DNA from 2 places in the Pseudoalteromonas sp. SR44-8 genome. Region 1 is predicted to be linked to the other one. Evidence: predicted binding sites of a transcription regulator. Region 1 holds the regulator's gene; the other holds the start of a gene.
What was found. The regulator NrdR, encoded in region 1, represses ribonucleotide reductase genes. The targets are predictions, from matches to a motif close to AAACACNANATNTNGTGTTT.

Region 1 (16,762 bases):
TTCACGGCGGGTATTAGCATAACGCCAATCGCTGTCTAAACCAGTTAAACGATAGCGAAACTCAATACTGGTCGGTGCATAATAGTCTATCGCAGTGTATTTAAGGGTGATATCACGCTCATCGATTTCTAATTCAGGATTACGCCCTAATGCAGCTGTTGCAAGTTTACGTATCCCAGTATTTAAACTCTCAACCTTTGGCTGTAATGGTTTAACGCCAAACAGCTCAATATCTTTAGGGATCTCCACGACCCCCTGTAGGCTCGGATACCACATTGAATTGCCTAACTCCGCCACAGCATCATGGCCAAGGCCGGTACAACACTGGCTGGCCTTACCGTCTAGTTGACGATCGTATGACGAAATAACCTGCTCTACTTTTAAGCTTTCAATATCGTTACTAAACTGCTCAACCGGCATTCGGTAGACACCTTTCATGGTACTAACCCATATGCGCTTGAGCTTTTCATCATAACGTAAACTAAAAATAGAACCGTAAGGTAAGCCATTGGTAGCATCTAACTGACGCCAATGCCCTTGTGTGCTTCGATAAAATAAACCATCATTTAATGAGCCGATTAATATACCAACTCCATCAATGTTTAAGATGCTTGTAACATAAGCACTTTCAAGACTCGTTTGATCGCCAATTTTTTCAATACCACGATCAGTAAAGTAGTAAGCGCCTTTGCTAGTGCCAATTAAACCAAAATTAGCTTCATCAACGACATAAGTAATAAACTTACTGCCTAAAAATGCGTTATAAGCAAATGGGGTTAAACCACCGTAACTAAGCCGATACATACCCCGGCCAGTACCAAGCCAAAAGCCTCCTTTGCTGGAGCGACTAATCGCAAACACCGGGTTATCTTTTAAAGCGCGTCCAGGGACAGTGAACAAGGTGTTGTTTTCATAAATATACACACCACGTCCAGTGGCGATATATAACCGTGAGCCATCAAACTGTAAATCATGCACGGCTGCACGTCCGTATTGATTACTTGGGATTTGATTGATAAAGTTTTTATCTAAATCAAAGTAGCCTACACCACTGCGGTTAGCGACCCATAATCTCCCATCGGGCGCTTGGCTAATGGCCATAACCGCTTCGGTCATTTGTGATATAGCTGAGTGACGTTCTATTCTGCCTTCGTGCGCAAGCCATAATCCTTCACTAAAACTCGCAAGCCAAATATTATTATCATTATCGCGATATAAATCAGCAAACCAAATACTTTGGTCAAGTTGGCTCGGTTCAACCCATTGCCAATCGCCGGAGTTATCTCGAAACAGTAAGCGCCCATAGGTCGAAATCCACAGTGCTCCATTTGAGTCACTCATAAATTTATAAACCGCTGAGTTATTCGCATTGGGCAGTGGAAAAGGCCTTAACTCGTCATCTAAATCTAAAAAGTAAGCACCGAGCTCTGACGCTAAATATAAGTTGCCTTCCAGCCATGCTAAATCGTGAATAATCGTTTGTGCTAAACGCTCAGGTATCGATACCTTAGCAGTTAGTTCTAAACGTAACTTTGCAAAATCAGAGGAGGAATTAGTTAACCGTAGCAAGTATCGTTCATTCACCAGCCAGATCCCTTCTGGCGATAATGCCAGCTGACTGACAGTACCAACAATCTGCTTTACTGAACTGGCACTCATCACAGGGACTAGTAAGTCATGCACTGCGCTGACATTGATCTGATTGCGAGATACAAAGTACAGGCCATTCGCTGCTATCCAAATACTGCCTTTCGCATCTTCGATAACATCGCGTACAGGGCCTTTTACACTAAACTCTTGCGCTGCCATAGTGGTGGGATCGATGACCACAATACCATCTTTAGTACCAATCCATAAATAGCCTTCGCTATCGACTAGTAATTTATTAATGCCGTTACTGGGTAAGAAATTACTATTTAAGGTGTTGTAATTAGTGAATGTATTGCCATCAAAGCGACTGAGGCCAAACTGAGTTCCCAGCCACATATAGCCTTGCTTATCTTGCACGACACTTTTAAGTGACTGCGATGGTAAGCCATTTTGCATATTCCATTGTTTTACAACATAGTCGGTAATTGACGCCTTACTTGGCATACTGCAGAACAGCACAATAATAACCAATAAAAATCGCATCATAACGTCAATACCTCGTTGCAAAACTAAGGTTAAAAGGGCAAATAACCCATTTTAAACAATGCCTGAACACAAATTAAAGAAAATATACCAGCTAAAACATCATCCGCCATAATACCTACACCACCATGAACCCGCTTATCAAGAAAGCGAATAGGACCTGGTTTAGCGATATCAAAAAAACGAAATAACAAAAAACCCACTAACAAAGACTGCCAACTTAATGCAGCTCCGATCATGGTAATGTAAAATCCGGCAACTTCATCCCATACAATCGCGGGATGATCATGTACTCCCAGATCATCAGCGGTTTTGCCACATGCCCATATACCAAAAATACTAATAACCACCGCAAATACAATTTGTAACCACAGCGGGAAATACATAGTAGTAAAAATAAACGGTAGCGCAGCAAAGGTACCAAACGTACCCGGCGCTTTAGGCGCTAACCCTAAACCAAAGCCCAAACCAAAAAATTGATGAGGGCGCTTTAAATTAAATAATGCAGGTTTATTCAAACCGACTCCTTGGTGAAGTGTTCAAAACCAGCATCATCATATGCTAATTTTTCGCCATCGAGCATCAGCTCAACTTCGCCTTCACCACTTTTTATTTGTCCAATGCAGGCTGCATCTACACCATACTGGCGCAATTTCATTTCCAGCATACTTTTATTGCTATCAGGTACCGTAAATAACAACTCATAGTCATCGCCATAATTGAGGATAAACGGCAGTTGTTGATCTCGTTCTAAAGTAGCACGCAATGCATCCGAGGTTGGTATTTTATTCACATCAATACAAGCGCTAACTTGCGACAGAGCTAAAATATGTCCAAGATCTGCCAATAGACCATCTGAGATATCAATCGCTGATGATGCTAAACCGCGTAATACTTGCCCCGCAGCAACACGCGGAGTTGGGTAATCAAATCGTTGATTAACGTACCTTAAGTGCTCTGGAGCAATCTTAATATCTTGCTTACGAGCTTCAATCGCAAGCCCGGCATCACCTAGCGGCCCTGTAACATAAACCCAGTCACCTACTTTAGCACCGCTTCGGCGCAGTGCTTTACCTGCAGGCACTGTACCTTTAGCACAAATAGTAATTGTTAACGGCCCTTGCGTGGTATCGCCACCAATGATTTGAACATTAAAATACTCTGCGATTTCATGCATGCCTTCGGTGAATTCTTCCAGCCACTCAACATCAATATTTGGCAACGTTAAAGCAACCGAAACCCACGTAGGCTCAGCCCCCATAGCAGCTAAATCACTTAAGTTTACGGCAAGAGCACGATGGCCTAATGCACGCGGATCGATATCATCAAAAAAATGTACGCCTGCTACCAGTGTATCGGTGGTAATCGCTAACTGACAATTTTCAGGAACAGTAACCAATGCACAATCGTCACCAATCCCTAAATTAACATCGCGACGAGTTATGCCACGACCTTTAAAGTAGCGATTTATTAATTCAAATTCCTTCATACACAAAAAAGCCGGCCTATGCCGGCTCTCCTTTTACGGTCGCATTACTTACGTAAATGCTTTACCGCTTTATCAAGTACACCATTAACAAATTTATGGCTGTCTTCAGCGCCAAATATCTTAGCAAGCTCAATACCTTCGTTGATAGCAACCTTATAAGGTACATCTTCACGGAATTTCAGCTCATAGCTGCTTAAACGTAAAATAGCGCGTTCAACTTGGTCTAACTCGTTAAATGGACGAGTTAAATGTGGCGATACTGCTTCGTCTAGTTGCTTATGATTTATAGCAACACCACGCGAAAGATCTTTAAAGTATTCAACATCAATTTTAGTCACATCGTTTTCGATCAACATTTGTTGTTCGATATCGGCAATGGCATTGCCACTTAATTGCCAAGAATAAACGGCTTGAAGTGCTAAGATACGTGCTTTACGTCTTGCTGCTGGTTTCACAAAAATTCCTTAAACTTAAATTTTATCTAACACATTAACCATTTCAAGTGCGCCTAAAGCAGCTTCGCCGCCTTTGTTGCCCATCTTAGTGCCAGCGCGTTCAATCGCTTGCTCAATGCTTTCAGTGGTTAATACGCCAAATGCAATCGGGATATCATACTCAAGCGACACTTGCGCTAAGCCTTTATTTGATTCGCCAGCGACAAGATCAAAATGTGGTGTACCACCTCTGATCACAACGCCTAAAGCGATGATTGCATCATACTCTTTTTTTGCTGCAACGCGTTTCGCCGCTAAAGGTAATTCTACCGCACCTGGTACATAAACTACGGTAATATCATCATCAGATACACCACCAGTACGTTTTAATTCATCAACAGCACCAGCTAATAGGCTGCTACCAATAAAGTCATTAAAACGAGAAATAACGATAGCGAATTTCTTGCCAGGAGCGTATTTATTACCTTCAATAATTTTCATTCGATAACCCTAAAAAATAAGTTCAAGCGGTTGCGATTGCGCAAAAATTGCTGCGCATCATACCATATAAATAAAATAATAGCCTAGTTTAAGCGTTGTGCTTATTGTGGCTCTACGTAGTCAACCACTTCTAAGTGAAAGCCCGATAACGCATGGTACTTTTTAGGTAAGCTCATCAAACGCATTTTTTCAATGCCCAAGTCAGCTAAAATTTGTGACCCTACGCCTACGGTGCGTGAAGTACCTTGGAATTTACGATGCGCTACCGTCTCACCAGCATCTTCTGCAGCAAACGCTTTGACTGTCGCTTCTAGTTCTTCGGTGCATTCTTGCTTACCTAGAATAACTAACACACCTTGATGCTTTGCAATATAAGCCATGGCATCTGACAAGCCCCAGCTTCTATCGGCACTGCGATCAGATAACAAAATATCATTGAAGGTACTTTTTAAATGAACCCGTACTAAGGTTGGTTCATTCGTTTTAACCTCACCATTTAACAGCGCATAATGTAACTGGCCGTCAATGGTATCTTTATAAGTAACTAAATCAAACTCACCATGTACGGTTGGCAACTTACATTTTGCCACTTGCTCAATGGTGGTTTCATTCATGTTACGGTATTCAATTAAATCAGCAATAGTGCCAATTTTGATATTATGTTGCTCAGCAAATACTTCTAAATCAGGACGACGCGCCATGGTGCCATCAGCATTAAGAATTTCCACAATTACTGATGAAGGCTCTAAACCGGCTAAGCGGGCTAAATCACAACCGGCTTCAGTGTGACCGGCACGCGTTAATACGCCACCTGGTTGTGCCATAATAGGAAAGATATGCCCAGGTTGAACGATATCACTTGGTACAGCACCTTTGGCAATCGCAGCTTGCACAGTACGAGCGCGATCTGCAGCAGAAATTCCCGTAGTCACACCTTTCGATGCTTCAATCGACATCGTAAAGTTAGTCGAAAATGCCGCACCATTGTTTTTTACCATTAATGGTAAATCAAGTTGCTCACAGCGCTCTTGAGTCATTGTTAGGCAAATTAAGCCGCGACCATGAGTGGCCATAAAATTGATCGCTTCAGCACTAATGTGCTCGGCTGCGATAATTAAATCGCCTTCATTTTCTCTGTCTTCATCATCCATTAAAATAACCATTTTACCGGCTTTAATGTCATCAATAATTTCTTGTGCGCTGTGTAAATTCATAATCTGCTCGTGTAAGTTGTGGAGTGCGTTTATTTAATAAAACCGGCTTGGGCGAGTAAACTCATCGAAATATCTGAACTAGCTGGCTGCTCTGCCCCTTTGATCAAACGCTCTAAATAACGCGCGATTTGATCTACTTCTAAGTTCACTTGCGTGCCTACTTTAAAATCAGCAATAGTTGTTTGCTCACTAGTGTGCGGCACAATTGTCAGTTTAAATTTATTATCTGCTACTGCATTTACTGTTAGGCTAATACCATCAATGCATACCGAGCCTTTATAAGGAATATATTTCATTAGTTGTACATCGGTGCTTAACCAGTACTCAACGGCACGCGCATTAGGCGTAATTGCGGTAATAGTCGCGATGCCATCAACATGCCCTGAAACTAAGTGACCACCTAAACGAGATACTGGCTGCATGGCTTTCTCAAGGTTTACAGTTTGCCCTTGTTTATAGTGAGCAAATCCCGTTAAACTAATCGTCTCATTTGATAAGTCAGCGCTAAATCCATCACTGTGCTTGGCCACAACCGTTAAGCAAACCCCATTAGTTGCAATGCTATCGCCTAAATTTACATCGGCCATATCAAGGTTATTACTTTTAATGCGGATAGCTAAATCGCCTTGCTTTTGTTGTAACTCGCTAATAGTGCCCGTTGCTTCGATGATCCCAGTAAACATAGTGGTTACTCTTTAGTTATTTGGTTTAGATGAGGCTTTGCGTGGTGTCGCCGTGATACGAATATCGTCACCGATACACACACACTCATTAATTGATAAATTAACAACGTCCTGCATACTTGTCAGCTCTGTAAAGTTTAGTAAGCTTTTGCCGTCATTCCCTAACAACTTCGGCGCCAGATAAACAATATATTCATCAATTAAATTACATTCAGTCATTTGGCCCGCTAAGGTTGCCCCTGCCTCTAACCAAATATGATTAAACTGTTGCTGCGCTAGAAGTTTCATGGCAGCCACTAAATCAACTTTATTATTTTTTTCTGGTACTACAATATGGCTTACGTAATGAGGCCATTGCTGTGATTTATCAAGTTCAGTGGTAAGAATAATTACTTCACTGGCAATGCTAAATAATGCTAGCTCAGGTGTTAAACGATTTTGTGAATCAATAATAATACGTACAGGTTGGCGTACAGGTAATTGCGTTGGTAACGGCTCTAGCAGCTCATCAACACGAACATTGAGTTTTGCATTATCAACTAATACTGTGTCCGCACCGGTTAAAATAGCGCAGCTTTGTGCGCGCTGTAGTTGCACATCTTGGCGAGCCTTAGGGCCCGTTATCCACTTACTTTGACCGTTTTTAAGTGCCGTTTTACCATCAAGGCTTGCGGCCATTTTGCAGGTAATAAATGGCATACCTTGCTCCATGCGCTTTAAAAAGCCACGGTTTAACAGCCTTGCTTGTTGTTCTAACAAACCTGACGCAACCTCAATGCCCGCGTCCGCTAAAATAGCTAAACCTTTACCGGCTACCTGCGGGTTTGGATCAACCATAGCAGCAATTACTTTTACCACGCCAGCAGCTTTTAAACCTTCGGCACACGGCGGTGTGCGACCAAAATGGCTACAAGGTTCAAGCGTGACATAAGCAGTTGCACCAAAGGCTTGGCTACCCGCCATTGCTAATGCATTCACTTCAGCATGGCCTTGGCCGGCAACTTGATGAAAACCTTCACCAACAATAACGTCATTTTTTACTAATACACAGCCAACGTTTGGGTTTGGGGTGGTAGTAAAGCGTCCTTGTTTGGCAAGCTCAATCGCTCGGGTCATATAAGAGAAATCTTGTTCGCTAAACTGATATTGGTTCATATCACTCTCCCAAACGGGCAATTTCTTCACCAAATTCACGAATATCTTCGAATGAACGGTATACCGATGCAAATCTGACGTAAGCGACTTTATCGAGTTTTTTCAACGCTTCCATAATGCATTCGCCAATCAGGTGACTGGAAATCTCACGCTCGCCGGTGGCACGTAATTGCGATTTAATAATATTGACCACTTCATCAACTTGCTCGGTACTGACGGGGCGTTTTTCTAATGCGCGGTGTAGACCATTAAGGAGTTTATCTTCATTGAAAGGTTCACGGCTACCGTCTTGTTTGATCACCCGAGGCATTACAAGTTCTGCGCCTTCAAAGGTAGTAAAGCGTTCATGACATTCATTGCATTCACGGCGTCGCCTTACTTGGTGGCCACCTCCCACTAAACGCGAGTCAATCACTTTGGTATCTTTTGCGGTGCAAAATGGACAATGCATAGGTATCAGCTTCCGTTAAAAACAAAAAAGGCCGCTTTTAGGCGGCCTTTATAATAGCAAAAAACTAAGCTATTGTGATCTAAATTACTGTTTGTAACTCAATTAAGCGTAAACAGGTAATTTTTTACAGATTGCTTTAACTTTCTCTTTTACTTGTGCTTGTACTGACTCATCGTTGATGTTGTCTAGTACGTCACAGATCCAGCCAGCAAGCTCTTTAGACTCAGCTTCTTTAAAACCACGGCGTGTGATTGCCGGTGAACCAATACGTAAACCAGACGTTACAAACGGTGAACGTGGGTCATTTGGTACTGAGTTTTTATTTACGGTGATATTAGCATTACCTAAAGCCGCATCTGCGTCTTTACCAGTGATGTCTTTATCAATTAGATCAAGTAAGAACAAGTGGTTTTCTGTTTTATCAGATACGATCTTATAACCGCGCTCTTGCATTACTGCAACCATAGCTTTAGCATTTTTCACAACTTGAGTTTGGTATACTTTAAACTCTGGTTGTAATGCTTCTTTAAATGCCACTGCTTTGGCAGCGATAATGTGACATAAAGGACCACCTTGACCACCAGGGAATACTGCACTGTTAAGCTTTTTATAAATAGCTTCGTCGCCACAAGCAGAAATAATCAAACCACCACGAGGGCCGGCTAATGTCTTATGCGTAGTTGTAGTAACAACGTGTGCATGTGGTACTGGGCTTGGGTAAACACCAGCAGCAATAAGACCTGCAACGTGAGCCATATCAACAAACAAGTAAGCGCCTACTTTGTCAGCGATTTCACGGAATTTAGCCCAATCAACAATACCTGAGTATGCTGAGAAACCACCGATGATCATTTTTGGTTTGTGCTCAAGTGCAAGTGCTTCAACTTGTGCGTAATCAATCTCGCCAGTCGCTTCGTCAAGTCCGTATTGGATTGCGTTATAAAGCTTACCAGAGAAGCTTACATGTGATCCATGCGTTAAGTGACCACCATGAGCTAAGCTCATACCTAACACTGTATCGCCAGCATCTAATAAAGCTAAGAACACAGCAGCATTTGCTTGTGAACCTGCGTGAGGCTGAACGTTAGCATAATCTGAACCAAACAATTCGTTGGCACGGTCAATCGCTAGTTGTTCAACCACGTCAACATGCTCACAACCACCGTAGTAACGCTTGCCCGGATAACCTTCAGCATATTTGTTTGTTAGCTGTGAACCCTGCGCTTCTAGTACGCGTGGGCTACAGTAGTTCTCAGATGCGATAAGCTCGATGTGTTCTTCTTGGCGAGCAGTCTCTTTAGTGATTGCTTCAAATAACTCTGGATCGAAATCCGAAATATTCATGCTACGTTCTAACATGGGGGCTCCTAGGGCAACGTGTATGGTATTTTGAAGGCTGAATTATACGCTGAAAACGTCAATTTGCCTATGGTGTAAAGATGAACATATTTAAACAGGGATTGAATTTAATTCACAGTGTTTTTGTAATGATATTTTTTTATTAAAGCATCAGAAATTTTAATGAATAAAAGCAAATAACATTTACATTATTTATACCTTAATCTGTTGCATTCGCGATTGTTTACACTATTATGATACCAATGTAATCATGGATGATGAACTAATTTACTATGCTAGCTAAACCTATCTACGAATCAATTCCTTATTGTTATATCATTGTTGGCGGACTTTGCATTTTACTTTTCAGCACTGTTTTACCAACAGCCATTGGTATTTTTTTATTCTTCAATGGTGCCAACATTTGGCGATTACGCTCAAATTCACGGCGTAAAGATCATAAAGTAAATCGCATTAAAGTTAACAAACACTTTTATTATTATGAATTTAAACCATTTATTTTATTTATGTGCGGATTACTCCTAATCCATTGGGTAGCGAATGAATTAGTTATACTTGCAGGGATTATGATCTGCCTTATAGCCATTTTAATTTTTTGTTTACGAGTGCTAAACCGCCGTTCACGTTCAATAGTTTAATTTTCCATTACTGCTATTAAGTACAATTTAAAGCAATAAAAAACGACATTGCTTTCACATATGCCGTTTATTTTTAGTTTTACTGAGCGGGTAAAAACTAACCTAGTTTAGCTAATAATATTTCACGCAGGATATCGTAATCATCTGCGATATCTTCGGCTAAGCATGGTTTAGCTAATGCATCAGCTAGTGGTTTTGGCATTTCAAGTTCAATATTTAAAATCTCTTCAACACTTTCTTTAAACTTAGCCGGATGCGCTGTTGCCAGAAAAATACCAGCAGAATCAGTTGCTAAGTTAGCTTTTAGGCCCTGATAAGCAATCGCTGTATGTGGTTCAGCAACATAGCCTGTTTGATGAATTTTTTTCATCACTGCTTGGGTATCATTTTCATCAACACTAGTTGAATAAAAATCATCATAACTAAACCATTTGTTATCAAGCATGGTTTGTACACGTGGCCAATTATTAGGTTTACTCACATCCATGGCATTAGACAATGACTCGATTGTGGCATTAGGCGCCCAGTTTTTATCAAGGATAAAGCGCGGTACAGTGTCATTTTGATTGGTTGTAGCGCTAAGTTTAGCGACCGGTAAACCAATCACCGCACCGATCATCGCCGCACATACATTACCAAAGTTACCACTAGGTATTGAGATATGTGCTTTGGCGCGCTGCTCTTTTGGTAATTGCGCTATTGCTTCAAAGTAATAACATACTTGTGCAACAAGGCGACTTATATTGATAGAATTAGCTGAATTTAAACCTAAGCGAGATTTAACTTCATCATCTAAAAAGGCATTTTTAACCATCGCTTGGCAATCATCAAAGCTACCATCTACAGCGTAGCAATGGATATTATTACCCAAAGTAGTAAACAATTTTTGCTGTGCTAATGAGATTTTACCTTTTGGATACAGGATAACCACATCAATATTTGGCTTGTTATAGAACGCATGCGCAACAGCTGCCCCAGTGTCCCCTGAGGTTGCTGTGAGTATTGTGGTTTTTTCACCTTGGCTAAATTGTGCCAAGCACTCAGCCATAAAGCGACCGCCAAAGTCTTTGAATGCAAGCGTTGGCCCATGGAACAACTCTAAACAATAAATATTGTCTTCAACTTCAACTAATTTAACAGGAAAGTTAAAGGCATTTTGCACCATTTGTGCAACCGTATCAGCAGGTAATTCATCACCAATCAAATGCGATAAAATCTTACTGCTACGAGTAACAAAGTCCATATCGAGTAAACTATCAACATCAGCTAAAGGCGCGAGCGATTCAGGGAAAAATACTCCTTGATTACGTCCTAAACCTGTTTTAACCGCTTCAACAAACGACACTTTTTGAGAATCATCTTTTAAATTATGTAATTGCATTATTAGTTCCTTAAATTCTTATAGCTGACGCGTGCCGACGTTATCGAGTTTACAAATGTGGCAGAAGCCTTGCTCATTAATATAGTTTTGTTCAAGCCACTGTGCGCATTGCTGTGCAGCTTCAAGCGTTTTGCACACGGTAAATAATGTAGGACCAGCACCTGAGATACTGACAATCTCAGCACCAAACTCTGGCAGCGCCGCTTTAGCTTCACTAAAACCGTTGATCAGTGGCGCACGATGCGGCTCCGCTATTTCATCACTCATGATGGAGAGTGCTTCATCAAATCGGCTAGTTAACAATAAAGTACTAAACGCTGATAAGCGCTGCGCAAATTCAACGCTCGCATGCATACTTAGCTGTTTTGGTAACACTGAACGCGCTTTAGCGGTATTAAGTGAAAAACCAGGAAAAGCCGCTACGTAATACCAACGCTCATCAACCGGTAAAGCAATTGATTTATTTGGAATTAAATCACCAGTAAGCTGCAAACCACCCAAGTAACACGGAGTGATATTGTCGTAATGACGACCGCCACTGACAATCGCTTCAAAATCAGCCATTAATTCAATTAACTGCACTTGGCTCAGTGCAGTACCTGCAAACTGATCCAGCGCCGCAAATGTGGCTACTACAGAGCAAGCACTTGAACCAAGACCCGAGCCAATTGGTAAGTTCTTTTTTAATTCCAGTTTAACGCTTGGCATGGTTGGCGCTACATGTTCACGAAAATGCACTAAACACTGATACGCTAAATTTTCACTGGCATCGCTTGGTAGTTTATCTGCGTAATCCCCAGAGCATATAAATTCGTCAAGCTCGCTAGAACTTACCGCAACAACATCACCTAATAACGTGCCATCAATAGGAGCAAGCGCAGCACCTAAGGCATCAAAACCAACTGCAAAATTACCGATTGAGGCTGGAGCATATACTTCGATCATTATACTCTCCTAGCGCGATAACGTTTTTAAAATGTCAGCAAATACCCCGGCCGCAGTCACTGCTGAGCCGGCACCATAACCACGAATAACAAATGGACGTGGTTGATAGTATGCACTCAAAATTGCTAAGGCATTTTCGCCGTCACGAATAACAGCCAGAGCATGCTTTTCATCTACCGCTTCAATACCTACTTTGCAGTGGCCTTGTTTGATAGTACCAACATAACGCAACACTTTGCCTTCACTTGCAGCACTTTGAATACGGTCATTAAACGCAGCATCTAAACTTGGCAATTTAGCCATAAATTCGTCAACGTTATCACCTTGGGCAAAACCCAAAGGAAGCACTGATTCAACTTCGATATCGCTCAACTCTAATTTCATACCTGCTTCGCGGGCAATAATTAATAACTTACGCGCGACATCAGTGCCCGATAAATCATCACGTGGATCTGGCTCAGTAAAACCACTCTCTTTTGCTTTAATGGTTGCCTCAGACAGTGATAAACCATCTTGCAATGCGCCAAACATATATGACAATGAACCGGATAAAATTCCGCTAAATTCAAGTAACTCATCGCCAGCACCAAACAGTGACTGTAAGTTATCGATTACTGGAAGACCTGCACCGACATTTGTTTCGTATAAAAACTTACGATTATTTTTTTGCGTTGCTGTAATTAAATCTTGGTAATAAGCATATGAACTTGTATTGGCTTTTTTATTTGCAGCCACAACGTGGAAACCGGCATTCAAAAAGTCTACATACTGAGCCGCTAAAGCATCTGAAGACGTACAATCAACCAGCACTGGATTGATTAAATGATTTTGCCTAACAAATTGTTCAACCAGTTTGAGGTCAAACGGTTGTTCTGATGCTGCCAACTTTTGCTGCCAATCGTCAAAAGCAATTCCTTCGCTATCAAGATGTAATTGACGTGAATTAGCAACACCATACAAGTTTAGTTTGATATTACGTTTTTCAAGCCATGCTTGCTGACGCTCTAACTGCTTAATAAGTTCTTGGCCAACTAAACCACAGCCTAATAAAAATACATCAATTGATGGGATATGAGTGAAGAAATTTTCGTGACACACTTTTACAGCATCATTACACAGCTCGCCGTCAATCACTGCTGAAATTGCACTTTCAGTTGAATCCTGAGCAATAGCGACAATGTTAACTTGTGCTTGGGCAAGTGATGCGAAAAATTTAGCAGCTAAGCCTTTATGAGCGCGCATATTATCACCCACTAAAGTAACGATTGCTAAATTACGCTGCACTTGTACAGGTTCAATTAGTCCCGCCTGTGATTCAAGCTCAAACGCAGTTTGCAATGCCTCAAGAGCCAATGGCAAATCTGATTCATGGACACAGAAGCTGATACTAAATTCACATGACGATTGAGTGATCAGTACAATCGAAACATTATCGTGAGCAAGGGCATTAAAAACTTTTGATGCCATGCCTACTTTACCTTTCATGCCGGGGCCTGAAACCGTTAGCATCGCAAGATTTTGTAAACTAGATAACGCTTTTACCGGCTCCGATGACACATTATCATTACTGATCAGTGATCCTTGTGCATCCGGATTATGGGTATTTTTAATTTCACACGGCACGCCAGCTTTAGCGCACGGTAGAATTGTTTTAGGATGGAGAACTTTGGCACCAAAGTAAGAAAGCTCCATCGCTTCTTTATATGATAAAAAATCAACTTTAGTGGCTTTTTTGATATAACGCGGATCAGCACTGTACACACCATCAACGTCAGTCCAAATTTGACATACTTCAGCTTCTAAACACGCTGCGGCAATTGCGGCTGAATAATCTGAGCCATTACGTCCCAGTGTAGTTAGCTGGCCTTGTTCGTTGCTAGCTGTAAAGCCAGGCATAATATAAATAGTCGCAGGATTAGCTTTTAAAGCCGTTTGAAAACGAATTTTACTCGCCACTAGATCAGCTTCTGCATCAATATGACCATTAGTTGATGCAATACAATCGGTTGCTTCGAGGTAGTGGGCGTTATGTGAGCTTAATAGACACTGCATCAGTGATACACTGATGCGCTCACCAAAACTAATAACATAAGCACGCACTTGATCTGGACAACATTGGATGAGTTTGACACCCGCTAGCTTATTTTGCAGTTCGTTTAAATCAGGCCAGTTTTGAACACTACCATATTCAGCTTCAACGGCTGCTTTTAAGCTTTGGCAACGCTCAATTAATGCGTCCCACTGTGTATCATAATCAAGTCCTTGTTCAGCAGCGCTTGCCAGTGCAACCAATGAATCGGTCATGCCACCTGGAGCGGATAGCACCAATAACATTTCGTCTTTTAATTGTGCTTTAACTAACTGTGCTACCTGTTGTAGGCAGGCAAAGTCAGCAAGTGACGACCCACCAAATTTTAATACTCGCATTTTTTATGTTTCCTCATCCCATAAAACGAAAAAAGGCCTGTGTTCGTTGTGAACACAGGCCTTTAAATTTGTTGCACCGACCTATGCCACTATCCAGTAAGAATGGTGGTTGTAATAATAATGGTCAATGCGTGATTATTTGTTTTCATAGCCCTTAGACTGCCTTAAACAGGGCTATTCTGTCAACCCCAAATAAAAAGATAAATTATGCCTTTTGATTATAAAGAAATCTAATGAATGCCAAATTTATGCAGTATTTCATTTAATCTTGTTTTATCTATCGGCTTATCAACGAAGGCTATAGCTCCCAACTTAGCGACGCGTTGTTTCATTTCAAGTTGAATATCTGCCGAAATTACCAGCACAAAGCATTCAATTTTTTGTGCTTTAATACCTTCAAGAACTTGTACTCCATCAACTTCGGGCATAGTTAAGTCAAGACACAGTAAATCGAAGTTATGTATATGCATTAACTCTAACGCTTCACGGCCATTTTTTGCTTGCATAATATCTGCTGAGATACACTCATTTAAACAGCGTATAACTTGTTTGCGTGCTACTGTTGAATCATCACACACCAGTACGGAAAAATTCATAATATAGACAACTAAAAATACGGATAATAGATTACTGAGCAGACAACTTATCACTCAATAAATAACGATGTTGTAGTAATGTTGTGATTTTATAACACAAAAATTTAACAGCGATAAGCTTAAGTTTTTGCTAAAAAAAGAAAAATTAACAATGTTTGTACTGTTAAATAAGATTATTTTATTTATTTTTAAACATTTATTAGCTAACTTTAATACTGAGTGTACTCGTTGCTAGGGTATTAATTAAGCTTTGTAAAAAAAATAAAGGAGCTATAGGCCACCGATGCTACAAAAAAGCCTATCAAAAAAGCTACTTACCAGCGTGTTATCCGTCTACTTTTTATTAACTTTTGTAGTCACGTGCGGGCAAGTTATTGCAGAATATGTAAACACGAAAGATTATATACGTGACGAACTGACGACCTTACAAAAAACATTTAGTCGTAGTTTAACCCGTGCTATTTGGGAGCTAAACACTAAACAAACCATCACCACAGCAGAAGGCTTATTAGCAATTCCAATGATTGAGGGTATTATTGTACGTGATGATAGCGGCGAGATAATCTCACAATTAGGTCGCTCACTCGATATTCGCGAGCTATATAGCCAACAATTAGTACAAGAAGAAGCGATTATCGAAGATACTCCATCTGGCTTATTCGGTTATACCTTTCCATTGATCTTTGAATTTTCTGGCCGCGCCACCCAAGTTGGTGATGTCACGCTATTTTCGAGCCGAGAAGTGGTATTTAGTCGCATTATGATCTCAATTTATTTTTTAATTGGCAATGCGATGATCAAAACTACATTTTTAATCATCTTATTCTTAATGGCATTTAGAAAACTACTCACTGAACCTCTAGCACAACTAACAGAGCAAATTGAAGATCTTCAATTAGATGACCTCGAAGGTCAACATATCGAAATTGAAACAACTGAGCACAACGAATTAAAAGTAATGGAACAATCATTCAATAAGTTGATCGATAAAGTTGTGCAATACCGCAAAGAGCTTGAACAAACTCAAAAAGCATTGATAATAAGTAACGAAAAGCTCGATCAGCAAAATCTACAACTTGAACAAGAAGTGGCACGTAAAACATCAAATTTAAGTCAAGCTATGATGGATTTACAGCAACAAAAATACGAGTTGGAAAAACAAAAACTAACGCTCACCGAAGAAGTTGATTTGCGTCGCCATACTGAGCAAGAGCTACTAACTAAACAAACTGAAATGCAACGTTATGTTGATGAACTCAATATGGCGCAAGAGCGTTTAGTCAGCTCAGAAAAAATGGCCGCTTTGGGTGGTTTAGTTGCCGGTATTACCCACGATATCAATACCCCGGTCGGTAT
Region 2 (16,762 bases), on a different contig from region 1:
TTAACCGTGAGAATGTGAAAATATTAGCTAATTTATCGCTTTTGTTGCTTATTGCTTGCCAATCGAGCAAAATTGGCTAATGTATAGAGGTTAGACCAGTTCATTGGGGCAGAGGATGTTAGAACAACAATTACAATTGAAACACACACAGCTACGTAACCGTTTGGTAATGGGCTCAATGCACACGGGGCTTGAAGAGGGATGGCATAACCGAAAACGACTGCGTGCTTTTTATGAAGCGCGCGCTAAAGGTGGTACTGCGATGCTCATTACGGGGGGTTACAGTCCTAATTTGCGTGGCAAATTAACCCCAATCTCATCGTCTTTTAATAGCTATTATGATGTGTTTAAGCACCGTGCATACACTGATGTTGTCCATCAACACGGCGGTAAGATTTGCTTACAATTATTACATGCTGGACGTTATGCGTATCATCCATTTAATCAAGCACCAAGTGCAATTAAAGCACCTATTAACCCATATCAACCCAAAGCAATGTCGCTCAGTGCAATAAAAAAAACCATCAAAGACTTTGCTCATTCCGCCTATTTAGCACAAAAAGCTGGCTACGATGGCGTTGAAGTGATGGGCTCAGAAGGTTATTTGATTAATGAGTTTATGGCACCGCATACCAATAAACGCTCAGATGAATACGGTGGAAGTTTAGAAAACCGTATGCGTTTAGCGTTAGAGATAGTCAAAGCTGTACGTGCCAAAGTAAATAAAGAATTTTTAATTATCTTTCGATTATCGGTGATGGATTTAATTCCGAATGGGTCAACACCTGAAGAGGTTACGATCCAGGCCAAAGCATTAGAGCAGGCTGGAGTTGATATTTTAAATACTGGCATAGGCTGGCATGAAGCACGAGTACCTACCATTGCGAGTATGGTGCCAGCAGGTGCATTTAAAGAAGCTTCAAAACGTTTAAAAGAAGTGGTATCGGTTCCTGTCATTGCTGTAAATCGTATTAATACTCCTGAGATTGCCAATGAAATTTTAACTGCAGGGGATGCCGATCTGATTTCGATGGCACGACCACTATTAGCCGATCCAGAATTTTTTAATAAATACCAAGCACAACAAAGTAAACACATTAATATTTGTATCGGCTGTAATCAGGGCTGTTTAGATCATGTATTTAAAGGTAAACGAGCAACATGCTTAGTGAATCCTCAAGCGGGGTTTGAGCTAGATTATCCTCTTGAGCTGACCAACAAGGCTAAAAATGTGTTGGTTGTAGGTGCTGGGCCTGCGGGCTTATCTGCCAGTTGTTACTTAGCGCAAAAAGGTCATACGGTAACGCTGATTGATAAAAATACAGATATGGGCGGCCAATTTAATTTAGCGATGCGAATTCCTGGTAAAGAAGATTTCAATCATACCTTGCGTTATTTTATTAATGAACTTGAACGTCTGAAGGTCACGGTAACACTCAATACTCCTTTTACCGATAAAATGCTTGAGCAATACGATGACGTGGTGTTTGCAACGGGTGTGCGCCCGCGTGAGGCAAACTTTACCTGCGCGGATAATAAACGTGTTTTTTCATACGATGAAGTTATTCGAGGCGAAGTTGAATTAGGGCAATCGATTGCAATTTTAGGTGCCGGCGGCATTGGCTTTGATATGGTTGCTTTTTTAAGTGAACATAAAGACCAAAGTATTGCTGATTTTAAATCGCAGTGGGGAATTGAGTGTCAGCCAAGTCCAGATAAAGATAATCGTCAATTGTTTATGCTAAAACGCAGCGCCGGGCGTTTTGGCAGTGAGCTTGGTAAAACAACGGGCTGGATACATCGTCAAGTTGCAAAGCAACATGGTGTAAAACAGATCGCTGATTGTCAGTATCATCATTTTGATCAGCAAGGTCTAAAGATTACTGTGGCAGGAGAGGAGCAGGTGCTACCTGTTGATACAGTGATCGCTTGTATCGGGCAAGTCTCTAATAACGAATTAATGTCGGGGTTAATCGATAATCCTAAAGTACATGTAATTGGCGGGGCCAAATTAGCATCAGCAATTGATGCAAAACGAGCTATTTATGAAGCGCTTCAGGTCGCGCGTAAAATTTAACTGAAATAAACTTTTAATCGTAGCGGTCTTTGTTTAATACATTACAAAAGACTAGACTGCTACGATGAATACATTGATCACACTATATAAAACTTCCCTCCAAAAAATAGCCATTTTTGATGGTATCCCTGCTTTACTATTTAGACTGATACTGGCGCCAGTTATGATCATCGCAGGTTATAACAAGCTAAATATCAGTGGTAATGGTAATGGGTTTTTTGAATTCTTTTTAGCTTCTCCAGATGTTGTTGCTTGGTTTGGTAACCCAGACTGGGGCTTAGGCTTACCTTTTCCTGATTTACTGGCTTTTTTAGCTGGCTGGAGTGAATTTCTCGGTGGCTGGCTGCTCTTAGTTGGTTTATTAACCCGTCTGGTTAGCATACCGCTGATGTTTACTATGGTCGTTGCCGCAACCTCTGTACATTGGCACAATGGCTGGTTTGCGATTGCGCCGACAGATCCAGATACCAGTGCTGCACAAGTACTTGATTGGTTGGCGATCCCCGGTGCAAAAGAAAGTTTAGATAATTCTCGTGAAGTAAAAGAACGTATTGAGAAAATTCGAGGACTTGTACAAGAACATGGTTTCCCAGATTACCTTTATGAAAAGGGTAAACCGTCGATTTTGAATAATGGCATTGAGTTTTCAGCAATTTATTTTGCGATGTTATTGAGTTTATTTTTTACCGGCGGTGGGCGTTTTGTTAGCCTTGATCACTGGTTACGGAAAAGATTCGAATAATCTAAATCTCTACCTGTCAGTTTGCGACGCCCGTCGCAAACTTTCTAACTTTCAAACTTTCTCAGCAATCCCTATCAATGCTATGCTAGTTTCTTTTTTAATTAGAGAATCGCTATGGACGCTATTGAGCTTTTATTGACTCGTCAGTCAGATCCTCGACTGATTGCACCAGCCCCAAACAACAGTCAACTTGATATTATTAAACAAGCAGCGCTTCGTGTGCCTGATCATGGTTGCCTTGCGCCTTGGCAATTTATTGTTGTTGCAGAAGATGCGCGAGAACGACTCGGCGAAATTTATTATCAAAGTGCAGTTGCAGAACAACAAGATGAAAAAGTAATTAATCGTGCCAAAGAGTTACCGCTGCGTGCACCGATGATAATCATTGCCATTGCCAAATATCAAGCGCACCCAAAAGTGCCGCGCATCGAACAAGTACAAAGTGCTGGTTGTGCTGTGTTAGCTATGCAACAAGCAGCTTTTGCGCAAGGACTGGGTGGTGTCTGGCGTACTGGTTACTTTGCGCAAAGTGAGGCGGTAAAAGCGGCGTTAAAGCTTGATAATGAAGATGAGATTGTCGGTTACCTGTATTTAGGCACTCCAGAAGTGGACTGTAAAAAGGCTGTTCGTCATAGCCCAGAACACTTTTTCACAAACTTATAGTTGCCAAAACGTAATTAATTGGAACTTTGTCGTGTTATTTCAGTCAGAGTGCATTAAGGCTACCTTTGTTATTATCTTTAGGTAGCTTGGCTGTCTGAAGCGCTTGGATGCAATAACCCTCAATACAATGGTTTGTTATTTTTCTGCAGTTTGTTAATGTATGGAGTGTCTTAATTAGAATAACAACAAGAAGACGAGGATAATGGGAAATTTATTTTTACGTGAAAAAGAAAAATGGTTAACGTGGTCCTTATGGGGTTTTGTTGGTGCGGCTATCACTCTTTACACAGCATTTAGTACACAGACTCCTCATTTAATAGCGATCTCATCAACTGCTATTGTGGTTATCTTAGCGTGGTGGATGCAACGCACAAGACGATTTGATTTTGGTAGAGCGTTTAAAGTGTGTTGTTACGTGTTGTTTGTGAGTATTTTACCCGCTTTTGTATTGGTGCTTGTACCAAGTGATGATCTAAACCGTTTTGATTTAATCTTTCAGAGCTTAAGTTTTGTAACTTTTAGCTTATTAGTCTGCTTACTGTGTTCGTGGGTCGCGAAACGTCCAAAACAGTATTATTGATGTATTTTTAAGCGCTTTGAGTAATTGTAACGATTAATTTGAACTTTTTTACTTTTAGGGCTTTACAACAAGGCGGCTAACCCCTATTATCCGCGCCGTACGGAGAGATGGCAGAGTGGTCGAATGCACCGGTCTTGAAAACCGGCAGGGGTTTATAGCCCCTCTAGGGTTCAAATCCCTATCTCTCCACCATATTTAAAAAGCCGCCTTATGGGCGGCTTTTTGCTATCTGGAGTTTAAGATGTCACAGCAAAATCAATTAAACACCACTCAACGGGTGCTAAAACACGTACTGTTATGGTCGGTGTTTGGCTACTGTTATCACAGTGCTATTAACTTACTCGTTAAAATGGCGATGGATGCACAACCAGAGCATGTATTGCTCACAGCTATGCTTTACTGCCTAGGCTTTAATCTATTAGCTGGGCATTTAATTACTAAATATGATAAATACTGGCCAGAAATTGCGGCAATATTTATTGGTTGTATCGGTTTATTAGTCGTGCCGGTGCTATTAGTTGGTACGCAGGCATTACTGAGTCGTCCATTACTTGCTGGTATTTTAATCAGCTTGCCAATCTTGACTTTTGCTGTGCGCTTAATAAAGCGAAAACTCACTAAAAACTAGCTCTAAAGAAGCCCAAAAGGGCTTTTTTTTATGATAGCATAGGCGCGTCTTTTAACTGATACCAGCGTTATTAAGCTTGGTATAAACAAAACGTGAAACATATTATGTCAGATAATTTTACTACAGATGCTGAAAAAGCAAGTTACGGTATTGGCCTACAGATGGGTGAGCAACTTAAAGCTAACCCTTTCGAAGGTTTAAACTTAAATTCAGTATTTGCAGGCATGAAAGATGCGTATGTGGGCGGCGATTTCCAAGTTGAGATCCCTGAGATCCAAGCTGCATTCGAAAAAATCAACACTGAAATCCAAGCACGTCGTGAAGAAGAAGCGAAAGTACTTGCAGCTGAAGGCATTGCATTCTTAGAAGAAAATGCAAAACGTGCTGAAATCACAGTGACTGAGTCTGGTCTTCAATATGAAGTACTAGCAACAGGTGAAGGCAACAAGCCAACTGCTGAGTCAACAGTGCGTGTTGATTATCACGGTACACTTATCAACGGTACTGTATTTGACAGCTCTTATGAGCGTGGTCAACCTGCTGAGTTTCCAGTTGGTGGCGTGATCAAAGGCTGGACTGAAGCATTACAAATGATGCCTGAAGGCACCAAATGGCGTATCTATGTTCCTCATGAGCTTGCTTATGGAGAACGTGGTGCCGGTGCTGCAATTGCACCATTCTCAACACTGGTATTTGACGTTGAGCTACACGAAATTCTTTAATTAGAAATTGAGTAATAAAAAGCCGCGCTAATAACTATTAGCGCGGCTTTTTTATGGTTATTTACTGAGATCAGAAATAACCACGTAGACCAATTCTAAAGTTACGCCCAGGAAGTGGCGCTTCATCTTTAATAAATGAACTATGTACAAAACCCAGTTCATCCGTAATATTATCAACGTTGATATAAAACTGTGTATCTACCGGACCGACACTTAATTGATAATTTGCTTGCGCATCAAACAGTGTATAGCCATCAGTTGCGGTTTCATAAGCCGTAATATCACGTTGTTCAAAGTAGTGTGTGCCAGTTAAGCTGAACTGCCAATCACTGATATTATACTGAAATTCTGAACCTAACTTATTTGCCGGAATACGCGGTAAATACCCTTCATCAGCAAGTTTTGCAGTGGTTGAGTCACCAAATACTTTTACCATCGCATTTGAATTTAATTGATAATGTGCATCAAATTCAATGCCGTATAATTTCGCATCTTTACTGACAAATTGATAAACAGCCATACCATCATCGTGGCCAGGCTCTGCAGCTTCAAGGCCGTGCTCTTCATCAAACATTAACCCCGTGTTTTGCTGATAGTAAAAATTGGCAATGTCGTTATAGAAAAAGTTAACCGTATAACCAAAATCGCCACTAAAGCGTCTAAAGCCAAAATCAATATTGGTTGATGTTTCTTGTTTGATATTTTCAGGTTCGAAGTGAATTTCACCGTCTTCTATCGCGTAGCCTAAACCAAGCTCATAGGTGCCAGTTGCAATATGGACACCATTTGATAATAGCTCGGCTGATAACGGTGCGCGTTCAGAGTGTGACACGCTCAGCGCAATACTTTGTCCGGGTGTATATTGCCAAATAGCGCCTGCTGAAGCGCTCAGATTAGTAAAGCTTTTACTGTAAGGCGTTATTTCATTGGCGTGTTCATCAGTATGATCATCTTCATGGTCATGGTCATGCGCAGCAGCACCGACATTACTATCAATATTATAATCTTCAATACGCGCACCTAATTCTAATGTCACGTTGCCAAACTGTTTTTCTTCGAGGATAAATAATGCATGAGTAGTCGTTTTGCTAGCGGGTGTGAAGGCTTCTTCACCATCGGCATCATAATCAGATTCACTAAAATGATAACCAGCCATACCATGCCAATTACCTAACTTATGCTCGATATTTAAACGTGCTTCAGTGGTTTCATTACTAAAGATAGTACCGATCGCGCCATCTTCAATTTCAGCATGGCGATAATCAGTATAACCTAGACGTAAATTAATAGTTTCAATCCAGTTGTTGTGTAATGCATAGCTCATCAAACCTTGCCAGCGATCTTGTTCTACACGCGCATAAACGGCTTCTTCTTCGCCTTCATCATGGTCGTGTTCGTGTTCGTGTTCGTGATCATGGCCATGTTCATGGCTATGTGCTGGAATACCGTAGTCGGTTTCAATACGGCCATAAGAAACACCCAGCGTTAAATGCTCACCTACATAGCTGGTACCAAAGTTAACGGTTTGGCTATCAATAAAGGTATTTTTTACCGAGGTGGCTGTTTCATGCTCTTCTTCGTCATGACCCTCATGATCTTCGTGCTCTTCTTCAGGTAAGTTAAAACGCGGAGTTTGGTAGTCATCACCAGTGCGTTTGGTACCGTCAAAATGGAAGTTAAAGTTGTTATGGCCCGTCTCAAGCTTGGCAGCATAGGTGTTGGCATTTGAAACCGTGTCATGGCTGTATTCAACAGCCCCAGTTAACTGCTCGATATTATCAGTTGGAATGCGGTTATCTACTACGTTAACTACGCCACCAATCGCGCCTGAGCCATAAAGTAGCGTAGCTGGGCCACGCAAAACTTCAATCTGTTCTGCAGCTAGGCTGTCATTCGATGTTGCGTGATCTGGGCCAATACGTGACGCATCGCTGCTGTCTAAGCCATTTTGGGTGATTTTAACGCGAGGGCCATCTAGGCCACGGATTATAGGGCTAGATGAAACAGGGCCAAAATAGCTGGCATTAACACCCGGAAGGCCTTTGAGCGTTTCGCCTAACGTGGGTTTTGCTTTATTGCGCAGTTCATCACCACTGAGTACACTCACTGGTGAAATCATCTCTAAGCTATTTTTATGCAGGGCAGAGGCATACACAACGACAGATTCAACTGACGTAGGTACAAGCGTGATATTTAGAGCAGAACTGGTTTCAGTTACTTGAACTCTAGCATCAACAAAATTATTTTTACTAATATGTAATTGGCTATTAGCATCAATATTAATACTAAATCGGCCATTCTCGTCAGTTTTAATTGACTGTGCTTTACCGTGTACGTGCACATCGGCATAGCTGAGTGGTTGCTTGTTATTGTCAAAAACTTGCCCAGTTACCAGCGCAGCATGAGCAGAAAAAGAGCTTAAAGCAGTGATAATTGCAGTTGATATTAATGAATGTCGGATCATGGTTACTACGTTGTTGCTATTATGTTGTGATATAATATAACACCATCATTTGTGCTGATCAATAATGTTATACCATAACTTTTAAAATAAACGTGCTTATATCAGATTGGGCTATACTCAATAGGAGTAACGGCGAGACTGGTGAATATTATGTCTGATAAAACACGTATTTTTAAAGCGCGATTTAGCATAGCTGATCTGCGTCATCAGCGTAATCACAAAGAAATTTTTACCACAGCGTTGACTAAAAATGAAACACTGGAGCATTTTGTTTTAAAGCTGTTAGGCTATTGTATTTTATCTTATGACAGCCATGCAGTGCTTAATAAACTTGCTGATAAACTACAGCCAGATGTAGGAATTCAAGCGTTGGATGAACATTATAAAACCTGGTTAAGTGTTGATAAACCTGACCTTGATGAATTAGTTAAGATCGCTAAGCAAGTGGATGAATTATTAATTTTAACAACGGGCAATAGTGAATGGTTGACGCAATCTCAGTCACGCTTAAAGTTATTTGATAATAGCCATATTATTGAGATTGACCAGCAGTTTATTGATGATATTCAGGTGGATTTAACCCGCAGTTTAAATTGGGATGTAACCATAGATGAAAGTAGTTTAATGATCAGTGATAAAATACATTGCTATGAAACAAAGCAGTTTGACTGGCATTAACAAATTACTTCAAATTGAGAGTGATATTGCCATCGGGTTTACAGCAGCACAGCAGTACTTCTCCATCACGTACAAAGGCGAGTGGTTCTTCGTTATAGGTGACTTGCCCTGCTACTAGGGTTGCTCTACAGGCACCACAATATCCTTCTCTACACTGAAAAGGAATTTCATATTGCTGTTGTTCTAGGCAGTCTAAAAGGGAATGACAGCCAGTGTCAAAATCTACACACTGGCTATTATCTGCAAAGTGGATCTTTGCAGTTTTGTTGCTGGTCATTAGAGATCGAAGTCACCGAAATCAGAGGCATTAACTTGAGAGTCAATTTGGCCTACAAGGTATGAGCTGATCTCCGCTTCTTGTGGAGCAACTTGTACATTGTCTGACACTAACCATGAATTGATCCATGGGATAGGGTTACTGCTGGTTTTAAACTGTGTTGGTAAACCAACTGCAGTCATACGAGCATTAGTAATGTACTCAACGTATTGGCATAAAATATCTTTGTTTAAGCCAATCATTGAACCATCTTTAAACAGGTATTCAGCCCATTCTTTTTCTTGTTCAGCAGCATCAACAAACATCTTGATCGCTTCATCACGACACTGGGCTGCTACGATAGCCATTTCAGGATCGTCTTTACCATCTTGCATAATATTCAAAATATGCTGAGTACCAGAAAGATGAAGCGCTTCATCACGGGCGATCAGCTTAATAATTTTAGCGTTACCTTCCATTAATTCTCGCTCTGCAAACGCAAATGAACAGGCAAAACTGACATAAAAACGGATCGCTTCTAAGATATTCACTGACATCATTGCAAGGTATAAAAGCTTTTTAAGTTCAAATAAACTGATATGAACTGTTTCGCCATTAAGTTCATGTTTACCTTCACCGTATAAGTTATACACAGCCACTTTATTAATTAATTCATCGTAATATTTAGTTACGGCATCAGCACGTTCACTGATCTTTTCGTTACTAACGATATCATCAAAAATAAGCTCAGGGGCTTGGGTAACGTTACGAATAATATGTGTATATGAACGGCTATGGATTGTTTCACTAAATGCCCATGTTTCAATCCAGGTCTCAAGTTCTGGGATCGACACAATTGGCAGTAACGCAACATTAGGCGAGCGACCTTGCACACTATCAAGTAAGGTTTGATATTTTAAGTTACTTAAAAATATATGTTTTTCGTGATCAGGTAAGGCCTGAAAATCTAACCGATCTTTACTTACATCGACTTCTTCAGGACGCCAAAAAAACGATAGTTGTTTTTCAATTAGCTTTTCGAAAATAGGGTACTTCTGTTGATCATAACGCGATACGTTAACGGTTTGGCCGAAAAACATCGGTTCTTGTAGTTGGTTATTATGGTTTCGGCTAAAAGTAGTATAAGACATAAGATCACTCAAAAAACGAACAGGGCAAAGCGGGCGTATAGCCCGCTTCCAATTTATATTTATTACCGATTAGATTTTACACGCACCGCCTGCACAATCATCATCTTCCACTTCTGGTGTATCTTCTTGCATATCAGATGCACCATCACGGGTGTTATGGTAGTAAAGGGTTTTAACGCCAAGTTTGTAAGCACCCAGTAAATCTTGTAATAAGACCTTCATTGGTACTTTACCACCTTCAAACTTATTTGGATCGTAGTTAGTATTGGCAGAAATTGTTTGGTCAACAAACTTTTGCATAATACCCACTAATTCTAAATAACCTTTATTTGATGGGATATCCCATAATAATTCATAATTATTTTTAAGGCGTTCATACTCAGGTACAACTTGTTTTAAAATACCATCTTTACTGGCTTTAACACTGATATGACCACGTGGTGGTTCAATACCATTAGTTGCATTTGAAATTTGCGACGATGTCTCAGATGGCATCAACGCAGATAACGTTGAGTTACGCATACCATGCTCTTTAATATTGGCACGTAATGTATCCCAATCTAAATGCAATGGTTCATCACAAATTTTATCCAAATCACGTTTGTACGTATCGGTTGGCATAATACCTTGCGAATACGTTGTTTCGTTAAATTTAGGACATGCACCACGTTCTTTAGCCAGTTCATTTGAGGCTTTCATCAGGTAATACTGAATTGCTTCAAATGTTTTGTGAGTCAATGCATTGGCACTGCCATCAGAATAACGTTTGCCATTTTTAGCAAGGTAATATGCGTAGTTGATTACGCCTATTCCGAGTGTACGACGGCCCATAGTTGCATTATGTGCTGCTGGCACCGGGTAGTCTTGGAAATCCAGTAAGTTATCAAGTGCACGTACCGCAAGTTCTGCAAGCTCTTCAAGTTCATCCAGTGACTCAATCGCACCTAAGTTAAAGGCCGACAGCGTACACAGTGCAATTTCACCTTCTTCATCATTAACATTGTTAAGTGGTTTAGTTGGCAATGCAATTTCTAAACATAAGTTAGATTGGCGAATTGGTGCCACTTTAGCAATGAACGGGCTGTGTGTATTACAGTGGTCAACGTTTTGTAAATAGATGCGTCCAGTGCTAGCACGCTCTTGTGCAAACATTGAAAACAGCTCAATAGCTTTAATACGTTTTTTACGAATTGACTCGTCTTGTTCATATTGTACGTAAAGACGATCAAATTCATCTTGATCTTCAAAAAATGCATCATATAAACCAGGCACATCAGACGGGCTGAATAATGTGATGTAATCATCTTTGATCAAACGTGAGTACATTAGTTTATTAAACTGTACACCGTAATCTAAGTGACGAACGCGGTTATCATCAACACCACGGTTGTTTTTAAGCACTAATAAGTTTTCAACTTCTAGATGCCAAAGTGGATAGAACAGGGTTGCTGCGCCACCACGGACACCACCTTGCGAACAACTTTTAACAGCCGTTTGAAAGTGCTTATAAAACGGGATACAACCGGTGTGGTATGCTTCACCATTGCGAATAGGGCTACCTAGTGCGCGAATACGACCAGCATTAATACCAATACCTGCACGTTGCGATACGTATTTTACAATCGCTGATGAGGTTGCATTAATTGAATCTAGGCTGTCACCGCATTCAATCAGTACACATGAACTGAATTGACGCGTAGGGGTACGAACTCCCGCCATAATAGGCGTAGGTAATGAAATTTTGAACAATGACACCGCATCGTAAAAACGCTTTATGTAGTCTAAACGCGTTTCTTTTGGGTAATCAGAGAACAAGCTGGCTGCAACTAAAATATATAAAAACTGTGCGCTTTCATAAATTTCACCCGTAACACGGTTTTGTACTAAATATTTACCTTCAAGCTGTTTAACAGCAGCATAGCTGAAGTTTAAATCACGTCCATGATCAAGGTATTCATCCAGTTGATCAATTTCTTGCTCTGTGTAGTCAGCTAGTAAGTGTGCATCGTAACGCTTATCTTCAACTAACTTAACGATATGATCATACAAGCGCGGTGGCTCAAATTGACCATAGGCTTTTTTACGCAAATGGAATACAGCTAAGCGGGCTGATAAATATTGATAATCAGGCGACTCTTTAGAGATCTGATCAGCGGCCGCTTTGATGATGGTTTCATGGATGTCTTCAGTACGAATACCATCATAAAACTGGATGTGCGATTTCAGCTCAACTTGTGAGACAGACACATTATTTAGACCTTCGGCGGCCCAAGCAATAACGCGATGGATCTTATCTAAATCAAGTGACTCTTTACGGCCGTCACGTTTGCTTACAGATAGCTGTTGGTTCATAGTTTTGCCTGTATTCCTTGGGATATAATATTTTTTAGTGACACATTTTTCTTAAAATAAATTTTTTATTGCAATAAAATTGTATTAGCGCGAATTTAATTGAATAACATTTAGCCACAACATCTGGTGTTCATCAAATTCTAGATCACAAGATAGTGTGGTATGCGATCATTTGCAAGGGGCATAAACGCCCCTAATTGTGGATAACGTTGGGATAACACGCTTGTGTTAGTAGCCATTAACCTTTGACCATCTGATTAAAATGAAATTTATAAAAATCAACTGATGATCGATTAAATTTACGCATTTTAAAAATAAATTTTGGCTGCTTTTTTTATCAACAAACAATGTGCAAAAAGTAACACGATCACAATATGTAGTGGTTAAAATTTAACATGGCACTATATATGGTTAAATGCATCAATAGGTGATTGCCAATTAAAATCGGCTTGCCAACTCAATGCTTCAGCTTCACTAGGGATGTAGCCCCACAACGCAGCAGCGCTGTGCATGTTTGCAGCCTTGGCTGCAATTATGTCACGCTGCGCATCACCGATATACAAACAACGATTCGGATCAACATCTAACAGTTGGGCTGTATGCAGTAAAGGTAAAGGAGATGGTTTAGCGATATCGAGGGTGTCACCACTGACAATTGCTTGTGCATCTTTGAGTTCAGCAATTGCAGCAACTAATGGAATAGTCAAAAACTCAGGTTTATTAGTCATGATCCCCCATTTGATCTGTTGTTGATCAAGTGCGATCAATAATTGTGCAATTCCAGTAAAGCATTGACTATGGGTGGCAATATTATCTGCGTAGGCAGTTAATAGCTGCTGGCGTAAGTCAGCTTGATTTGGGTGATCGTGCCATTGCTGACCAAATCCAGCTGCAAGCAGCGCCATTGCACCGTTAGAAGCTGCAGGGCGATATATATCAGCGGTTACTGATGGTTGGTTATGATCAGCGAGTACGTAATTTAGCGCAGCCCCTAAATCATCTGCGGTATCGAGTAATGTACCGTCTAAATCAAAAATAAAGGCGTCGTAATCAATTGCGGGGGTTGCTGTGTTAAAACCAGCCATTACGCTAGTTTCTCAAAATGCAGAATATAATTAACGCTTACATCGGTATTTAAGCTGTACTGCTTTGATAAAGGGTTATAACTCAATCCCGCACTAGCACGTACTTTGAGGCCTGCTTGTTCTGCCCATGCAATGAGTTGTGCTGGTTTGATAAACTTTTTGTGATCATGGGTTCCATCAGGCACCATCTTCAATAATTTTTCCGCCCCGATAATTGCGTACAAATATGCTTTTGGGGTTTTGTTTAATGTAGAGAAAAATACATCAGCACCAGGTTTCGCTAATTCTGCTACTGCATGAATGATAGATGCAGGGTCTGGCACATGCTCTAACATTTCCATACAAGTAATAGTATCAAAGCGGGCAGGGTGTTCGCTGGCATACTGTTCGGCAGGTATTTTTATATAGTCAACGTTTACACCGGTTTCTAAACTGTGCAGTTTCGCAACGGTTAACGGCTCTTGACCCATATCAATACCAGTCACATGTGCGCCCATTCGCGCCATACTTTCACTCAATATACCGCCACCACAGCCGACATCGAGTGTTTCTTTGTCGAATAAGCCTTTGGCCTTGTCGGCAATAAAATCTAATCTTAATGGATTAATTTCATGAAGGGGTTTAAATTCGCCTTCACGATCCCACCAACGCTCAGCGATGGCTTCAAACTTTGCAATTTCTGCATTATCTACATTCTGATGTTCGGTCATAAAAAACTTCCTCGTCAATCTCAGGCCATTATATAGGGGTAAATTAATAAATCGCAAAGATTTAGCGCCTGTAAATCTAAATTAATTGTGGTAGCATGACTTGGTAATAATAACTAAATCCCCGCAAGCGCCCATATGTGGCACTTTCGTGGGTCAATACTGAAGGAATGTGATATCAAATGACTGATTTCGCCAATGAAATTCTGCCAGTCAATATTGAAGACGAGTTAAAAAACTCCTATTTAGATTACGCAATGAGCGTAATTGTAGGACGAGCACTACCAGACGTACGTGATGGTTTAAAACCTGTTCACCGCCGCGTTTTGTTTGCTATGAACGAGCTTAATAATGATTGGAATAAGCCTTACAAAAAATCAGCCCGTGTGGTTGGTGATGTAATTGGTAAATACCATCCCCATGGCGACAGTGCGGTGTATGACACAATCGTACGTATGGCCCAGCCATTCTCTTTACGTTATATGTTAGTTGACGGCCAAGGTAACTTTGGTTCAGTTGATGGTGACTCAGCAGCAGCAATGCGTTATACCGAAGTCCGTATGGCGAAAATGTCTCATGAGCTTTTGGCTGATCTTGAAAAAGAGACTGTTGATTTTGTACCTAACTATGATGGTACAGAGCAAATTCCTGACGTATTACCGACCAAAGTTCCTAACTTATTAGTGAACGGTTCATCGGGTATTGCGGTAGGTATGGCGACGAACATTCCTCCTCATAACTTAACTGAAGTTGTGAATGGCTGTTTAGCACTTATTCAAAACCCTGAATTAACCATTCATGAACTAATGGATTATATTCCGGGCCCAGATTTTCCAACTGCGGCAATTATCAACGGTAAAAAAGGCATTGAACAAGCCTATTTAACTGGCCGTGGCAAAGTGTACATGCGTGCACGTGCGGAAATTGAAGTTGACGAAAAAACCCATCGTGAAACGATCATCGTTCACGAGATCCCTTATCAAGTAAATAAAGCCCGCTTAATCGAAAAGATTGCTGAGCTTGTTAAAGATAAGAAGATTGAAGGCATTAGTGCATTACGTGATGAATCAGATAAAGACGGTATGCGTATCGTTATCGAGATCAAACGTGGTGACGTAGGCGAAGTGATCTTAAACAACCTTTATGCACAAACTCAGTTACAAACTGTGTTTGGTATGAACATGGTTGCGTTGATCAATAACCAGCCTAAGTGTTTCAACTTAAAGGAAATGCTTGAAGAATTCATCATTCACCGTCGTGAAGTAGTGACCCGTCGTACGGTATTTGACCTACGTAAAGCCCGCGATCGTGCACACATGCTTGAAGGCTTAGCAATTGCACTTGCTAACATTGACCCAATTATCGAGCTTATTCGTAACTCACCAACGCCAGCTGAAGCTAAAGTAGCACTTGCTAGCCGTCCGTGGGAATTAGGTAATGTGAAAGCCATGCTTGAAAAAGCCGGTGAGGCAAATGTTGCCCGTCCAGATTGGTTAGCGGATGACTTAGGCATTCGTGATGGTCAGTATTATATTTCTGAGCAACAAGCCCAAGCAATTCTAGATTTACGCTTACACAAGCTTACTGGTCTTGAACATGAAAAGATTCTAAGCGAATACCAAACGTTATTAGATTTAATTGCCGAGCTTTTATATATTCTTGCTAATCCTGAGCGTTTAATGGAAGTTATTCGCGATGAGTTAGTTGAAATTAAAGAGCAATACGGCGACGAACGTCGTACTGAAATTAATGCTGCGGCTCATGATATTAGTCTTGAAGACTTGATCACAGAAGAAGACGTAGTAGTAACCCTATCTCACGAAGGGTATGTGAAGTATCAGCCATTGTCTGATTACGAAGCACAGCGCCGTGGTGGTAAAGGTAAATCAGCAACCAAGATGAAAGATGAAGATTTCATTGAACGTCTACTAGTTGCTAATACTCACGACACGATTCTTTGTTTCTCAACGGCGGGTCGCTTATATTGGCTTAAAGTGTATCAATTACCACTTGCCAGTCGTGCAGCCCGTGGTAAGCCAATTGTAAACTTATTGCCGCTTGAAGCAGACGAACGTATTACGGCTATCTTGCCAGTACGTGAGTATGAAGAAAATAAATACATCTTTATGGCAACTGCATTTGGTACCGTGAAGAAAACACCATTGACTGCGTATAGCCGTCAACGTGCTAGCGGTATTATTGCCGTTAACTTAAACGACGGTGATAGCTTGATTGGTGTCGATATCACTGATGGTAGCAACGAAATCATGTTGTTTACTGATGCTGGTAAAGTTGTTCGCTTTAAAGAAGCCGAAGAATCACCTGTTTTAGATGAAAACGGCAACCCAGTACTTGATGAAAACGGTAACCCGGAAATCAAGTTCAAGGGTGTTCGTCAGATGGGCCGAACTGCAACAGGTGTTCGTGGTATTAAGATGGCTGAAGGCCAACGTGTTGTATCATTAATTGTACCTAAGACGAATGGTGCTATCTTAACCGTGACAGAAAACGGCTACGGTAAGCGTACATTGCTCAGTGACTACCCTGCTAAGAGTCGTGCGACTCAAGGTGTGGTATCAATCAAAGTAAGTGAGCGTAACGGTGCTGTAGTTGGTGCTGTACAAGTTGACGATAACGATGAAATCATGATTATCTCT

Region 2: a site for NrdR is predicted at 12,426-12,445, ahead of nrdA (class 1a ribonucleoside-diphosphate reductase subunit alpha). Genes of this name have one in related genera too.

The regions. Positions count from the first base shown of each region.
Region 1 is NZ_JACJDS010000022.1:53,195-69,956, reverse strand. It holds gene H5183_RS12630 (ligand-binding sensor domain-containing diguanylate cyclase) at 1-2,136, opposite strand, end outside; gene H5183_RS12625 (phosphatidylglycerophosphatase A) at 2,166-2,651, opposite strand; gene thiL (thiamine-phosphate kinase) at 2,648-3,622, opposite strand; gene nusB (transcription antitermination factor NusB) at 3,667-4,077, opposite strand; gene ribE (6,7-dimethyl-8-ribityllumazine synthase) at 4,093-4,557, opposite strand; gene ribBA (bifunctional 3,4-dihydroxy-2-butanone-4-phosphate synthase/GTP cyclohydrolase II) at 4,659-5,771, opposite strand; gene H5183_RS12600 (riboflavin synthase) at 5,801-6,454, opposite strand; gene ribD (bifunctional diaminohydroxyphosphoribosylaminopyrimidine deaminase/5-amino-6-(5-phosphoribosylamino)uracil reductase RibD) at 6,467-7,609, opposite strand; gene nrdR (transcriptional regulator NrdR) at 7,611-8,060, opposite strand; gene glyA (serine hydroxymethyltransferase) at 8,163-9,419, opposite strand; gene thrC (threonine synthase) at 10,155-11,438, opposite strand; gene thrB (homoserine kinase) at 11,457-12,383, opposite strand; gene thrA (bifunctional aspartate kinase/homoserine dehydrogenase I) at 12,393-14,810, opposite strand; gene H5183_RS12565 (response regulator) at 15,041-15,406, opposite strand; gene H5183_RS12560 (HAMP domain-containing sensor histidine kinase) at 15,690-16,762, shown strand, end outside.
Region 2 is NZ_JACJDS010000001.1:63,727-80,488, reverse strand. It holds gene H5183_RS00330 (FAD-dependent oxidoreductase) at 116-2,077, shown strand; gene H5183_RS00325 (DoxX family protein) at 2,142-2,819, shown strand; gene H5183_RS00320 (NAD(P)H nitroreductase) at 2,934-3,482, shown strand; gene H5183_RS00315 (hypothetical protein) at 3,685-4,062, shown strand; tRNA gene H5183_RS00310 (tRNA-Ser) at 4,164-4,254, shown strand; gene H5183_RS00305 (hypothetical protein) at 4,304-4,690, shown strand; gene H5183_RS00300 (FKBP-type peptidyl-prolyl cis-trans isomerase) at 4,795-5,412, shown strand; gene H5183_RS00295 (TonB-dependent receptor domain-containing protein) at 5,483-7,876, opposite strand; gene H5183_RS00290 (YaeQ family protein) at 8,027-8,554, shown strand; gene yfaE (class I ribonucleotide reductase maintenance protein YfaE) at 8,559-8,831, opposite strand; gene nrdB (class Ia ribonucleoside-diphosphate reductase subunit beta) at 8,831-9,961, opposite strand; gene nrdA (class 1a ribonucleoside-diphosphate reductase subunit alpha) at 10,031-12,313, opposite strand; gene H5183_RS00270 (HAD family hydrolase) at 12,715-13,398, opposite strand; gene ubiG (bifunctional 2-polyprenyl-6-hydroxyphenol methylase/3-demethylubiquinol 3-O-methyltransferase UbiG) at 13,398-14,108, opposite strand; gene gyrA (DNA topoisomerase (ATP-hydrolyzing) subunit A) at 14,288-16,762, shown strand, end outside.